4 regions of the Paenibacillus sp. cl130 genome follow, and region 3 is predicted to be linked to each of the others. Evidence: a T-box and tRNA genes for the amino acid it is inferred to sense, from the RefSeq annotation. Region 3 holds a T-box; the other regions hold tRNA genes.
The links. A T-box is a leader RNA that pairs with one kind of tRNA and senses whether it is charged. The one in region 3 lies ahead of argS (arginine--tRNA ligase), so its partner is inferred to be a tRNA-Arg.

Region 1: it encodes a tRNA-Arg, which carries the amino acid that the T-box ahead of argS (arginine--tRNA ligase) is inferred to sense. The anticodon was not compared.
Region 2: it encodes a tRNA-Arg, which carries the amino acid that the T-box ahead of argS (arginine--tRNA ligase) is inferred to sense. The anticodon was not compared.
Region 4: it encodes a tRNA-Arg, which carries the amino acid that the T-box ahead of argS (arginine--tRNA ligase) is inferred to sense. The anticodon was not compared.

What each region holds. Positions count from the first base shown of each region.
Region 1 is NZ_FOYG01000009.1:202,811-205,949, forward strand. Features, by position in the region: gene BM358_RS22170 (sugar-binding transcriptional regulator) at 10-1,047, opposite strand; tRNA gene BM358_RS22175 (tRNA-Arg) at 1,317-1,391, shown strand; gene clpP (ATP-dependent Clp endopeptidase proteolytic subunit ClpP) at 1,602-2,198, shown strand; gene BM358_RS22185 (PdaC/SigV domain-containing protein) at 2,325-3,139, opposite strand, start outside.
Region 2 is NZ_FOYG01000006.1:48,090-51,228, reverse strand. Features, by position in the region: gene BM358_RS17000 (exodeoxyribonuclease III) at 1-90, opposite strand, end outside; gene BM358_RS16995 (hypothetical protein) at 107-463, opposite strand; gene BM358_RS16990 (hypothetical protein) at 474-1,106, opposite strand; tRNA gene BM358_RS16985 (tRNA-Arg) at 1,418-1,491, opposite strand; gene BM358_RS16980 (hypothetical protein) at 1,749-2,657, shown strand; gene tig (trigger factor) at 2,801-3,139, shown strand, end outside.
Region 3 is NZ_FOYG01000001.1:238,823-241,961, reverse strand. Features, by position in the region: gene BM358_RS01055 (MogA/MoaB family molybdenum cofactor biosynthesis protein) at 1-282, opposite strand, end outside; gene BM358_RS01050 (four-helix bundle copper-binding protein) at 545-874, shown strand; T-box leader at 952-1,210, shown strand; gene argS (arginine--tRNA ligase) at 1,269-2,999, shown strand.
Region 4 is NZ_FOYG01000006.1:112,326-115,464, forward strand. Features, by position in the region: gene BM358_RS17235 (PhzF family isomerase) at 1-120, opposite strand, end outside; gene BM358_RS17240 (IS4 family transposase) at 391-987, opposite strand; tRNA gene BM358_RS17250 (tRNA-Arg) at 1,490-1,563, opposite strand; gene BM358_RS17255 (magnetosome magnetite crystal formation protein family) at 1,738-2,031, shown strand; gene BM358_RS17260 (hypothetical protein) at 2,351-2,710, opposite strand; gene asnB (asparagine synthase (glutamine-hydrolyzing)) at 2,874-3,139, shown strand, end outside.

The DNA.
Region 1 (3,139 bases), on a different contig from region 3:
AATCCTATATTAATCATTTAAATAACGACTTACAATCTCAACAGCAGCGCCTTCGTCGGTGACTAGAATGTCCTCTTGCCCGAAACGCAGTACCGCATGAATAGCGGCCGCCTTGTTTTTGCCTCCAGCTACACCTAGAACCGTATCGGTACGCCTAATGTCCTCCAATCGGAGTCCAAGCGTCAGCATTCTGTGAACAACGACGCCATCTTCGTTAAAGTAATAACCAAACGATTCGGCTACCGCTCCTTCACTGCTGATCTGGGCAAAGGTTTCGGGATCAAGTTTACGTCTATGTGCCATCGCTATGGCGTTGCCTATCCCGTGAATGATGATACGACTCTCGCGAATCAGGTTCAATATATCCTGAATGTTCGTATCTTCAAGCAAGGAGTTGTAAGCATGATTGCTGAGCAAATCCGGTACATGGAGCAGACGGTATTGAGCGCCTACCTTGCGAGCCATTGTGGAAGCAATTGTGTTGGCCTGCATTTCCATGCTTTCTCCCAAACCCCCGCGTGCCGGTACAAACCACCCACCCTTAAGTGGGCCATTAGAAGGTAGTGCCAGTTGTTCCGCCACGTCGGCAATTGTCGTGCCACCTGTTACAGCGACCACATCCTCGTCGTCCATAACACTCAGCAACGCTTTTGCTCCAGCGCGCCCCAGCTCCTGCTTTGTTAACGGAGAAGCATCCGAATCCCCTGGAACGACAACCACCTTCCTCAAACCATAGGCTTGACGAATCTGGTCCTCCAATTGGGACAGGCCGAACAAGTTGTTCGCAATCGGCTCCAGCTGTTCCAGCAGATCCAGTCCTGCTTTGCTCACCTTCATGCCTACACTCTCAATCTCAATTAGCCCCTGAGCTTTAAGAAGATCGGTTTCGGCGCGCAACACGCGCTCAGTCATGTTCAGTGAAGCTGCCAGTGTTCTGCGTCCAACAACATCGGACAGCATAATCTGATGCAGGATCGTGTACCTTTTTTTCAAAACATCCATGAGGTCGGGCAGAAGCTGCTTCTGTATTTCTAATATCTTTCGCATGCTTTCCACTCCCGCACACTTCTAAGTTCTGTCTCTAATGCTCTATCTCTAACTGGTCTCAAAACGTCCCGGGATAACTTTTTAAGTCCCACGTATATCTTAACCAATATTTGCTCCATATGCAAGTCTATCTGAACCTATATTTCTCAACCATTTATCTGAATATGCGCATTTAATAAAAGCTTGCAATTCACTGCTGTATATCATATAATCATCTTTGTTTCCAATTAGCTGTTTAATTAGTTAGTTGTTTGCATTGAATCAACTATGCGCCCGTGGTCCAACGGATATGACGTAGGCCTCCGGAGCCTGAGATCGAGGTTCGATTCCTCGCGGGCGCGCCATTTTAAATGAACGCTTAGATGCTTCTATATAATGTTTTAACCAATAAGAGCGCTGAGGGCTCTTTTTTTTAATCATTAGTTTGACTTTCTTTGACTTTTTGTTTGAAATTGTTTATCATGTGGTTAATACGGTAACAGTTTATAAATAAGGGACGTGTAATCGGCATGTCCACCAAATCCACTAACGATATTTAAGGGAGGTTTTTTGACGTGAGCTATGTTCCTATGGTAGTAGAACAAAGTAACCGCGGCGAACGCGCCTATGACATTTATTCCAGACTGTTAAAGGATCGCATTATTTTGTTAGGCTCGGACGTCAATGACGTTGTAGCCAACTCTATAATTGCGCAAATGCTGTTTTTGGCTGCCGAAGATCCTGAAAAAGATATTCACTTGTATATTAACAGCCCTGGCGGTTCCATTACAGCTGGCATGGCCATTTTCGATACGATGCAATACATTAAACCTGACGTATCTACGATTTGCGTAGGTATGGCGGCTTCCATGGGCGCGTTTTTGCTGAATGCAGGCGCCAAAGGTAAACGTTTCGCTTTGCCAAACAGTGAAATTATGATTCACCAACCCCTGGGTGGTGCACAAGGCCAGGCAACGGATATCGAAATCCGCGCACGCCGCATTCTGAAAATGCGTGATAAACTGAACCGCATTCTCGCAGATCGCACAGGCCAACCACTGGAGCGCATTGAAAAAGATACAGACCGTGACTACTTCATGTCTGCTGATGATGCCAAGGAATACGGTATTATTGATAAAGTGCTAACTAGCTCCTCTCCAGAAGGTGTATAAGAGAAGAAATTTACCTCTTTCGATAACTGGTAAATGAAAAAGCTGCTCCGGACTTTCTTATCCGGTAGGCAGCTTTTTTGCTTTATTGTTTTTTAGGTTATAGACAATTGGACTTATTTATTTCTACTATTCATTCTGTCCCGCAAAAGGCTTTCCGCCTTGAGGCAGAAATTGACCGAACGAGTAGGTAAACTCCGGAATTCCATACGCGTATGGCGCATAATCATACAAATCAAACACGATTGTTACTCCACTGTTCGTCACATAAAAATTCTGATCTGCCGCCAGCTCTTTAAATTTGCCGAATCCTTCGCCAGCCTGAAGTGCATCGATTTTTTTCTTCAAATCAGCATTGAGGAACTTTTTGTAGTTCGGATTTGCCTTCAATACGTCAGACAATTGCAGCAGTTTACCATCAGCGAGCGAGAACGTATATCCTTTACGTGCCGTCATGCCATGCGCGCCACCCGTATACGAGTAGTCCTGCATAATCACACTCAGAATACCATCTTTGTTATAGGCAATCACAAAATCATTTCCGAACTCATACGGTCTTTCTGTTGTAGCCTCTCCCTCAGCCATCATCTTTTTGCCTGCTGCCAATATACCTTCTGCATGCTTTTTAAGCACATTGTTAATGGCCTGTTGAGCCTCAGAATTCAGCTGGCTACCGCTGATTTGCGGGTACTTAATTTTGTAGGACACCTTCGCACTACTCGAAGCTGGAAGTGTTTGAGACGCAATTGTAATCGGATTTAGCTGGCTTTTACTCAGCGTTACTGTTTTCTGAGCTGCATTCCATTGAGCATCTATGCCCAGATAGTCTTTCAGCAAACTCATAGGAATATATAGCTTCCCAGCGATCTGTTTGGCATCCATACTACGTGTATTGATTCCATTGACGTTGACGTAGGCATCCGAGGAAGAAGCCATAATGTAAA
Region 2 (3,139 bases), on a different contig from region 3:
AATATCGGCATTTGTTTCTTTTAGATAAGTATAAAACCCTTTGGTCACACAGGCTCTTAAGCCATTTACATTCCAAGATATTAATTTCATTTGATTAATCTCCTTGCTAATTCACGCGGTCAAGCGATGTGATTTGTATATCCTTTGTTGACATAAGTTTATAAATGTCTTCTATCTGGACTTCATAGGTCTTTTCATCAAAATGGTCCTGACCAAACATATAATCGTTTATTTCTATTGCCTTAAGGTTTTGTTTGGTATTCATAGTCGAAGGGAAGTATTCGATATCTAATGAGGCTTTATTTCCGGCCAACACTGTCTTGAGAACTTTCGCGGTTTGTAATACTCGTTCTTTTTCCAATGGCAATCCTGAGTCAGTTAGATCCTCGAATACAATTATACGAATATACTGATCGCCGACCGCTTTGGGATTCAGTTTAAAATCGTCGTATTCTTTGATCATTTTATCCGTGTTACCTCTCCCAAAGGGCGTTAAGATAATTTTCTCTAAATGGGACATCCTCATAAGGACGCTTAGTCATGTTAAAGAGGACGGAAGGATGACGATTAGAGATCACCTCCATGGTATATTCAGTAGAGGGAATACTATGATAGCTAATATTTTGAATTTGAAAGTCCTCTCCATATTTCTGCTCCAGATATTGCTCTGATTCTGCGGCTACGTTGCGTTTATTTTCACCTGTTTGTGTAAAAGGCTCGATAATATCTACGTATTTCATTGTGACTGCAAGAAGTAGAAGTGTAGCTCCCAAAGCGAGACTGAGTAAAGTGCGCCATTTGGATGGCAAGGATACACCTGTCGGTGCTCTCTCCGCATGGTGTGGAATTTGAAAAGATCGTACTGTAAAAACAATGCCTAAAATGTGAAAAAAAATGGCCAACGGTCCCGAGATAATAAGCAGGTATCCGAGTGAAAACATTGTAAAATAGATCAGAATTCCCTGTGTGATGATAAGAGCCGCTCCTCCAATCATATAGGAAGGAATGGCGAGATAAAACATACCCAATCCAGTACCTAATATAGAAAGCAAAGTGGCAAGAAAACGATGAATTTCCCGCGACTTTTGGAGGTTATTCGTAATCAAGGGAGTCAGTCTACCTCCTTTACTTAAAAATGGTGCAACATGATAGATGATAGCAATTTCTGCGTTTTTTTGAAAGAGTAGAGACTTGAAACCAGCGCCTAAAGTAGCGTTGGGCAGACTACTCTTTCTACATTATTTATAATGAAAAAAAGCTCCCTTGCGGAAGCTTTTTTTGGTGTAATATATCAGGAGAGAACTCTCCTATGGTCGACTGCGAAGTATAGGCTAACGATGCCGATGGCCCGACGTTCCCCCGTGGTTTATCTCATGAGAACAAAAAAAGCCTCCATTATGGAAGCTTCTTGTTATGACGTCCCAGGAGGGATTCGAACCCCCGACCGACGGCTTAGAAGGCCGTTGCTCTATCCAGCTGAGCTACTGGGACATAAAATTCAAGCGAATATTAATATATCATATGGATAAAAGAAATTCAAGTCTTATTTTGCATATATCGCTTATTTAAGCTTTATACAGCATAAATTCTGAGTAGACGTAGTTTTTTTTGCCTTATAAAAGGGTATGTTAGAATACAGGTGAATATGTGTAAGACGAGTGGTTGGACTTCGGCTACTGTTTCTCATATAATCTACAAATACTTGAGCTTGCGAAGGAGAGGGGGTGCCTTGAATAAAGGACTCCAAGGTGACGACAAAAGAAAATAATATTGTATTGTTTCCGAAGACACTGGACTATTATCAAATTCAACTTACTGTGATGCTTGAAAACGAACGTTACGGAGAGGCGATGGCGATGCTGCGTTTTTTAATGCAGTGTCAGGGACAGGAGCAGAAGCAGTACGATGAATGGAACGCTCTATTACAATGGCTGGAAGCTGCATTTCCACAGTACGCTGACAGTGGGGCGGTAACGGACGCTGTGGAAGAAGAAGTCAGTGAAGTAGAGTTAGCTCGCCGTCATGCACGCTTTAAGCAGGAGCAGGATGCAGGCTACGGCAACAAGCTATTGCGGATGGCTATGGATGAACCCTTATCCGAACAGACGATTTTAGCATTGGAGCAGTTGTCCTATCTGGAACTCCCAGAAATCGACGATGCCTTGCTTCGCTGGATTACGGAACGGGAAATCCATCCTTTACTTCAATTCCGTGTTCTACAGACAATGCGACGACGCGGAACGGAAGGGACGATAGAAATCAGACGGGGTGATGAACAAGCGGAAATCGACATTGAAACGGTTCCGTTACAGCCAGGTGATTTTCCAGAGTCGATTATGCGTATTTTGGAACGGGTGGCCGATCAGACTGAGGTGCACGAGCCTACACTATTCTATTTTGCACAGGAGCTGTGGTCACAGTTTGTGATGGCAGTATACGGTACGAAAGATTATAGATCAATGTTGGTGGAAGAGGACGGAATGCCGGATATTTGGGCTGCAGCACTCCACCAGACAGTTTCGGAAAGTTTGAACGGAAATAATAATGAGGAAGAAACCCGTGCTATATATGGCATTACAGATGCGTTGCGTTTCCGTTTTGAGCAGGCGTATCGCTCGATGCGACTATTCGTAGCGGCGGGAATGAACACTCCTTAATGACCGGAAACGTTTACCTGTGAAGCATTCAAAGGGCTGCTCTTGAAAAAGACAGTAATGTTAGATATACTATAGTGGTTATTTTGTGTGCGTTGATTGTAATGAAAACTAAGTGAAGATTTTGTTGGAGGGGAAAGCATAAAATGAAAGCAACTTGGGAGAAAATAGAGAAGAACCTTGGGGTTCTTGAAGTTGAGGTTGACGCGGATCGTGTAGCCGCTGCACTCGACAAAGCTTTTAATAAAGTGGCAAAACAAGTAAGTGTACCAGGATTCCGTAAAGGTAAAGTACCACGTCCTATCTTTGAAAAACGCTATGGTATTGAAAGTCTGTACCAGGATGCAATTGACATCCTGTTGCCAGAAGCTTACAGCCAAGCTGTAGAGCAAACGGACATCTTCCCGGTTGACAGCCCTGACGTTGAAATTGATCAATTTGCTAAAGGCGAATCTTTCAAGTTCAAAGCGAAAGTTACTGTTAAA
Region 3 (3,139 bases):
ATATGTAGTATCACGTGGAGAAATACCGGTACCGCCTGTCAAAAGTACAGCCTCGATTTCATCCTGTGCCGCTGCTTCGGATACTAACTGCTGAATACCTTCGTAGTCATCTTTGACGATGACATATCGAACAACCTTATATCCATTGGTTTCTAGTAGATCCATGAGCAGTCGTCCCCCAGTATCTGTTTCCACGGTGCGGGTGTCCGAGACAGTCACGACCATGCAATTAACCTGTTGCGGGGATTCCTGTCGATGCTCCTCTACAGAAGACATATTCATTGAAATGCTCACTCCTTGATCGGTGGTTAGACATACACTTTTTACAATAGAGCAATGACTGAGTGTATGCAAGTCAGAAACAGGGGCTAAAAATCCATGTGATTAATATCCTTGCACTTGCACACTGGAATATAGTACACTTCCTTACATAAGTCGGGATTACTTTGTTTTTATTTTATTGAAAGCGCGCACATCAAATGATTAATCTCAAGGGTCAGCGGGTAATAGTACAGCAGGGTCAACAACTGGGAGGTAATGTAATATGAATCATTCATACCAACAATGCGTGGATGCTTGCCTGGAATGTATGAACGCTTGCAATGTATGTTACGTAGCGAGTTTGAAGGAATATGATTTAGCTATGCTGCGTGAATGTATTCGAGTGAGTAGGGAATGTGCAGAAATATGCGGATTTGCTGCTCAAATGCTGCAGCGTGGAACGGATTTTGCCGAGCAAATCTGTGAGCTGTGCGCCAAGGCCTGTGAGGTATGTGCTGCTGAATGCAGCAAGCATTCCCATGATCATTGCAAGCATTGTGCAGAAGCCTGCCGTCGTTGCGTTCAGGCGTGCCGCCAATTGGTGGCAGTGTAATTACATATATGGAACTAGTGCCTGAAGAGGAAATAATAGGTTGCTTTCTACTGAATAGGTTTGTATAATGATTGGAATTAACGTCATGGAACGGGAGAGTAGCAGCGGAGCCGTATCATTACAGCGAGCCGGAAGAGGTGTAAGCCGGTATGAGGTCCGATGTGAAGCGCACCCGGGAGACGGTTGATCCAACGAGCAGAACTTCTAGTAGATCAGCCCGGCAGACACCGTTATTAGTCATTGGAGTGAAATCGCGATTTGTGTAAGTTAGCTGTAACTACACAACCGATTTACGAAGAGTGGTACCGCGGGGATATTAAAGTTCTCGTCTCTTGAATTATTTCAAGAGGCGGGGGCTTTTTTTGTTAGATTCTATAAAAAGAGGAGAGAGATCATGTTGATGAGGATTGCTGCTCAAGCGATATTGGCCCATACGGGCTTGGAGGAGAAAGAAATTGTATCTTTATTTGAGGTGCCTCCGCAGCCCGAATGGGGAGATGTGGCGTTTCCCTGTTTTGTGCTGGCCAAAAAGTTTCGAAAGTCTCCACAGCACATTGCACTGGAATTGGCGGAGCTAGTGAATCATGAAGAAGGTTTAACTGCTTCAGCATCGGGTGCCTATGTAAATATAACATTGGATCGATCTGTTCATATTCCACTTATGCTTGCTGAATTGAGCAAGGCCGATTTCCTCAGGCCCAATATCGGGCACGGACAGCGGGTAGTTATTGATATGTCCTCGCCCAATATTGCCAAACCGTTTGGTATCGGTCATCTTCGCTCTACTGTTATCGGTGCTGCCTTGTATCGTATTCTTGGTGAAACCGGATATGTTCCAGTTAGTGTGAATCATCTTGGGGATTGGGGAACACAGTTTGGCAAGCAAATTGCGGCCTATAAAAGATGGGGAAATGAGGAGCAGCTACAACATGATCCGATTGGTGAATCGCTGAAGCTATATGTTCGTTTTCATCAGGAGGCCGAGCATGATCCGACTTTGGAGGATGAAGGCCGCGAGTGGTTCCGACGTTTGGAGCATGGGGATGCTGAGGCTCAACAACTATGGGAGTTTTTTGTTGAAGTTAGTCTGGGTGAATTTGATCGTATGTACCAGCGTCTAAACATTACATTTGACCATGTGCTGGGAGAAAGTTTTTACAATGATAAGATGCAGGCAGTTGTTGCTCAATTAAGAGCAAAAGGATTGCTGGAGGAAAGTGATGGCGCGCTCGTGGTTCGTCTGGAAGATGAAGAACTGCCTCCGTGTCTTATTCTAAAAAAGGATGGGACTACCATTTATCCGACACGTGATCTGGCAACAGCGATTTATCGTCATGAAGTGATGAAGGCTGATCGGTTGCTGTACGTCGTTGGTGGAGAACAGAAGTTGCATTTTCAGCAGGTGTTTGCGGTGCTGAAGCATGCAGGGGAGGCTTGGGCGGAGCAATGTGAGCATGTGCCGTTTGGATTAATGCGGTTTGCGGGTAAGAAAATGTCCACAAGACGCGGAAAAGTTGTCAAACTGGAGGAGGTGCTGGATGAAGCTATAGCGCGTGCTCAAGCCATCATTACTCAGAAGAACCCCGATTTGCAGGAACAACAGGCAGTAGCTGAGGACGTTGGTATCGGGGCGATTATTTTTGGTGATTTAAAAAACAACCGGCTGAATGAAGTGGATTTTTCGTTGGAGGAGGCGCTGACCTTTGAAGGCGAGACCGGGCCTTATGTGCAGTATACTCATGCGCGCATTCGCAGCCTTCTGGAGAAAGCTCACGCTCGCGCCGATGTTGATGTTAATACTAATCCTAGCGACAACGACCTTGTCCAAGATAGCCATTCTCGTGATTTGAATGACGTATCGGATGGAATGTTGGGTGACGCAGGTTGGGCGCTGCTTAAGCAGTTGGGTCGCTATCACGGACAACTGATACGTGCGGCTCGCCAACTGGAGCCATCGGTAATTGCGAGATTTGCATTGGATACGGCTCAGGCGTTTAACCGTTTTTACGCCAAGGAAAGGATTGACGATGGTGGACAGTGGCGTATTCGGTTGGCGGAACAAACTGCCGATATTCTGGCATGCGCGCTGCAACTTCTTGGTCTGAAAGCGCCAAATCGGATGTAAGCAAAGCGAACAAAGGGGAGCGAGTTTTTGCTGGCGGGATGACTGCTACCCAGACCTGGATCTTCCAAAGGAATACTGTAAAAAAATAAATCGGTTACAGGCACTTTTGGGTATGTATAAAGATTGTGAGCAGAAAAGAG
Region 4 (3,139 bases), on a different contig from region 3:
TGCAATTCTCTGCATCTGCTCATCTGTAAGTCCATTTGCATTTGGAACAACCCCAGCAGGGTTGCCATGGAATCTATTTTTTGTAAATGAGTCTACTTGATATATTCTATATTTTTTCATAATTTCGCCTCTATAAATACTAGTTTGTCTGTCTGTTAAATCTGATATTAACATACTTTTTAGGCAGTTTCACTTAAATTACAAGATATAATATGGCACTTTAATGAAAACGAACTGATCCTTATTATAGAATCGCGCTCTTTTATGGAAGATTGTTATTAAACTAAAGCCGCAGTTAGCTGAAATGGTATTCTCAATCCTTATCTAAAAACGGAAAAAATATTTTATGATTATAGATACTTTTAGATTCTGCCACGCCTGTTGAGTAACTCAATTCATAAAACAAGAGGTGCACTGAAGAAGAACGTGCTGAATCTGAATCAGCCATTCAACAGGTAAGTTTTGAAGAAGAAATAGACGAGAAAATCGCGCAAAGGAAAGAACGGCATGTTGGGGCCATGAGGTCTGAGCAGCAACAAATAGCCAATTGAGTAGGACATAGACGATTAGAGCACAGAATAATTGCCCATAGACCGCATTTTCAGTCGTACCAAACAGCGTTGGAATATTCAAATGTTGCTTGATCCAACGAAAGAAGACTTCAATCTGCCATCGAGCCTTATAGATCTGTGCGATTTGTTCTGCGGTCACCTGCATTAAATCGGTAACCACCCGAATTTCCCGACCTTCAAAATCCCGAAACATCACCACACGATGACGTTGTCTGGAACGACACTGAGGGGTTCCCAACTGGCAAGTGATATCCCGAATGACGGATGAATCTGGCTTCGTAAGGCGACGTAGCGCATGAGGCTTTTCCAAATGGACGTTGTCGCGAAGCCGAATGACAAACGATTGTCCATGGGTTTTGAAGTGATCCAGACGCTCCAGTTCCCCATAAGCACGGTCCATCACCTTTGTCTTCATAACCTATTAACTTCACAACCCCTTGAACTTCTTCAGGAGTCAGCATGGATTGAAGGATAGATGTAATCGTGATAGAATTTTTCATGAGATCGTCTTCTTTCGGATTCGTTTGGATGGTACCAACGATTCTATAGAAAAGACGATCTTTTTTCTACCATTTTGTGGTTATTCAACAGGCGTGCTACTATATAAAGGTATTAGTTTACTGTATGTTTCGGAGCGGCTTGGTCACGCCTCATTAGATATCACTACCTCTACATATGCCCACCTTATGAAAGAGCTACGTGAACAGGATTCAAAACAAACAACAGACATTTTTGAACGTTTATATAGCGTGTAAAAATCGTGTGTATAATTTGAGTAAACAGGTGTATTAATCACACCTTTTTCTAACGTTTTCTATCGTAACCCCAATAAAAGAAAAAACGCCCCAAACCCTTATATATCAAGGATTTGAAGCATTTTTAATTTCGTTCAAACTTTACATATCTGAACGCTTCGACGTCCCAGGAGGGATTCGAACCCCCGACCGACGGCTTAGAAGGCCGTTGCTCTATCCAGCTGAGCTACTGGGACAAGATGGTGATCAATAAAACCTTATGTATTCAGCGCATTGATTATTATATCACAATTCGGCCAACTGTCAAAAGCATTTTTTTATGATACAGGGAAGCTGGCTGCAAAAGGAATCATTTGGACGCTAACGGGGTATTATGTACAAAGAACCATGCATAAAGGAGGGGTTAATCCGTGAGAGGTCTTTTGTCGTCACTTTGTTATTTCAGCATTTTCTTCGCACCTTTTCTAGTACCTGTCATTGTGTGGATTGCAGTACGGGACGAATATGTTCAGGGACATGCAAAAAAGGCTATTTTATCGCATATTTTCCCCATTATTGCGGCAATTCCGCTAGTGTATTTTATTATTACGGCGAATCATGCAGGTTCAGTGATCGGGTTTGTACTGCTATTCGTAGTGGTCTATCTCGGGGTTTTTGTTTATAACATCTACAAAGGGATTATGACGCTGCGTGAAGCGGCTTAGTTCAAAAAGAAGCCTCCTGCATACCGCAAATTTGGCGGGATACGGAGGCTTCTTTAGGGTCATTTTTGATGAGTTGCTGTTGCTATTTAGTTCAATGGCTGCTTATTTATTCCCAAAGCGTTTAGGACTTTTCCGTACTTCATGTCTTACGTTTTTCTCCAGCACTTCTTCCGCGAACTCATTGTTATGAATATAACTGCTGCCTTTGTTTTTCTTATACTTCGCTTTGCCGTCTATGATTTCCCCCTCCTTTCACGCTGATCCGGCGATGGCGCCGGAGCCCAAATCAACAAAAGCCGAGGCATAGCACACCATATCCTCATGCCCCGAACTCCTTGGCGAACTCTGTACTGAGCTGCCCATAGGAGAGCAATTCTTTTTTAAACTTCTCTCGCTCCTCACCAGCAGTAATGTGTGTAGAGTCGGTAAAAGCCTTGTCTGTCACTTCCTCAAATGCCGAATGCAGATTATTGTCGTACCAATCCAGCTCCAGATCGGCGTCATTGCGGATGATCCGTACCATGTCATAGTCATGCTGACCATCCGTCTGATCCCTGGCGGTGATATAGACCAGCAATTCCGGGTCATCTGCGGCACCGGGCCGCACCTCTACCTCAGCGCAGCGCACTCCGTCAAGTTCAGTGAAGCGGCGTATTTTGGCATCCTTGATGTAGTACATGGTCTCCCTCCTTCCTTGCGAGTAGACGGGTTTCCCCATCTGTAGTTTTCGGAACGGACAGACATTTTATGCTTCTTTTCGGCATATATACTGATGAACTGGGGATTTAGTTTTTGGTTCTTTCCAACACTGGATGAACACGACAAAGAGAGGATGAACAGACATGTGCGGAATTACAGGTTTCATACAGTGGAACGGAGACTTAATGCATCAATCTGAGCTGCTGCTGAATATGACACAAACGCTCTCCGATCGCGGACCGGATGCTGCGGGTACCTGGATATCCAACCCGTGTGCCTTCGGACACCGAAGACTGAGCGTAATGGACCCGGAAAATGGCGCTCAGCCCATGATCCGGCAGCTGGAGGATATCACTTATACGATTGTATATAACGGGGAAATATATAACGCGCCTGAGCTGAAAAAAGA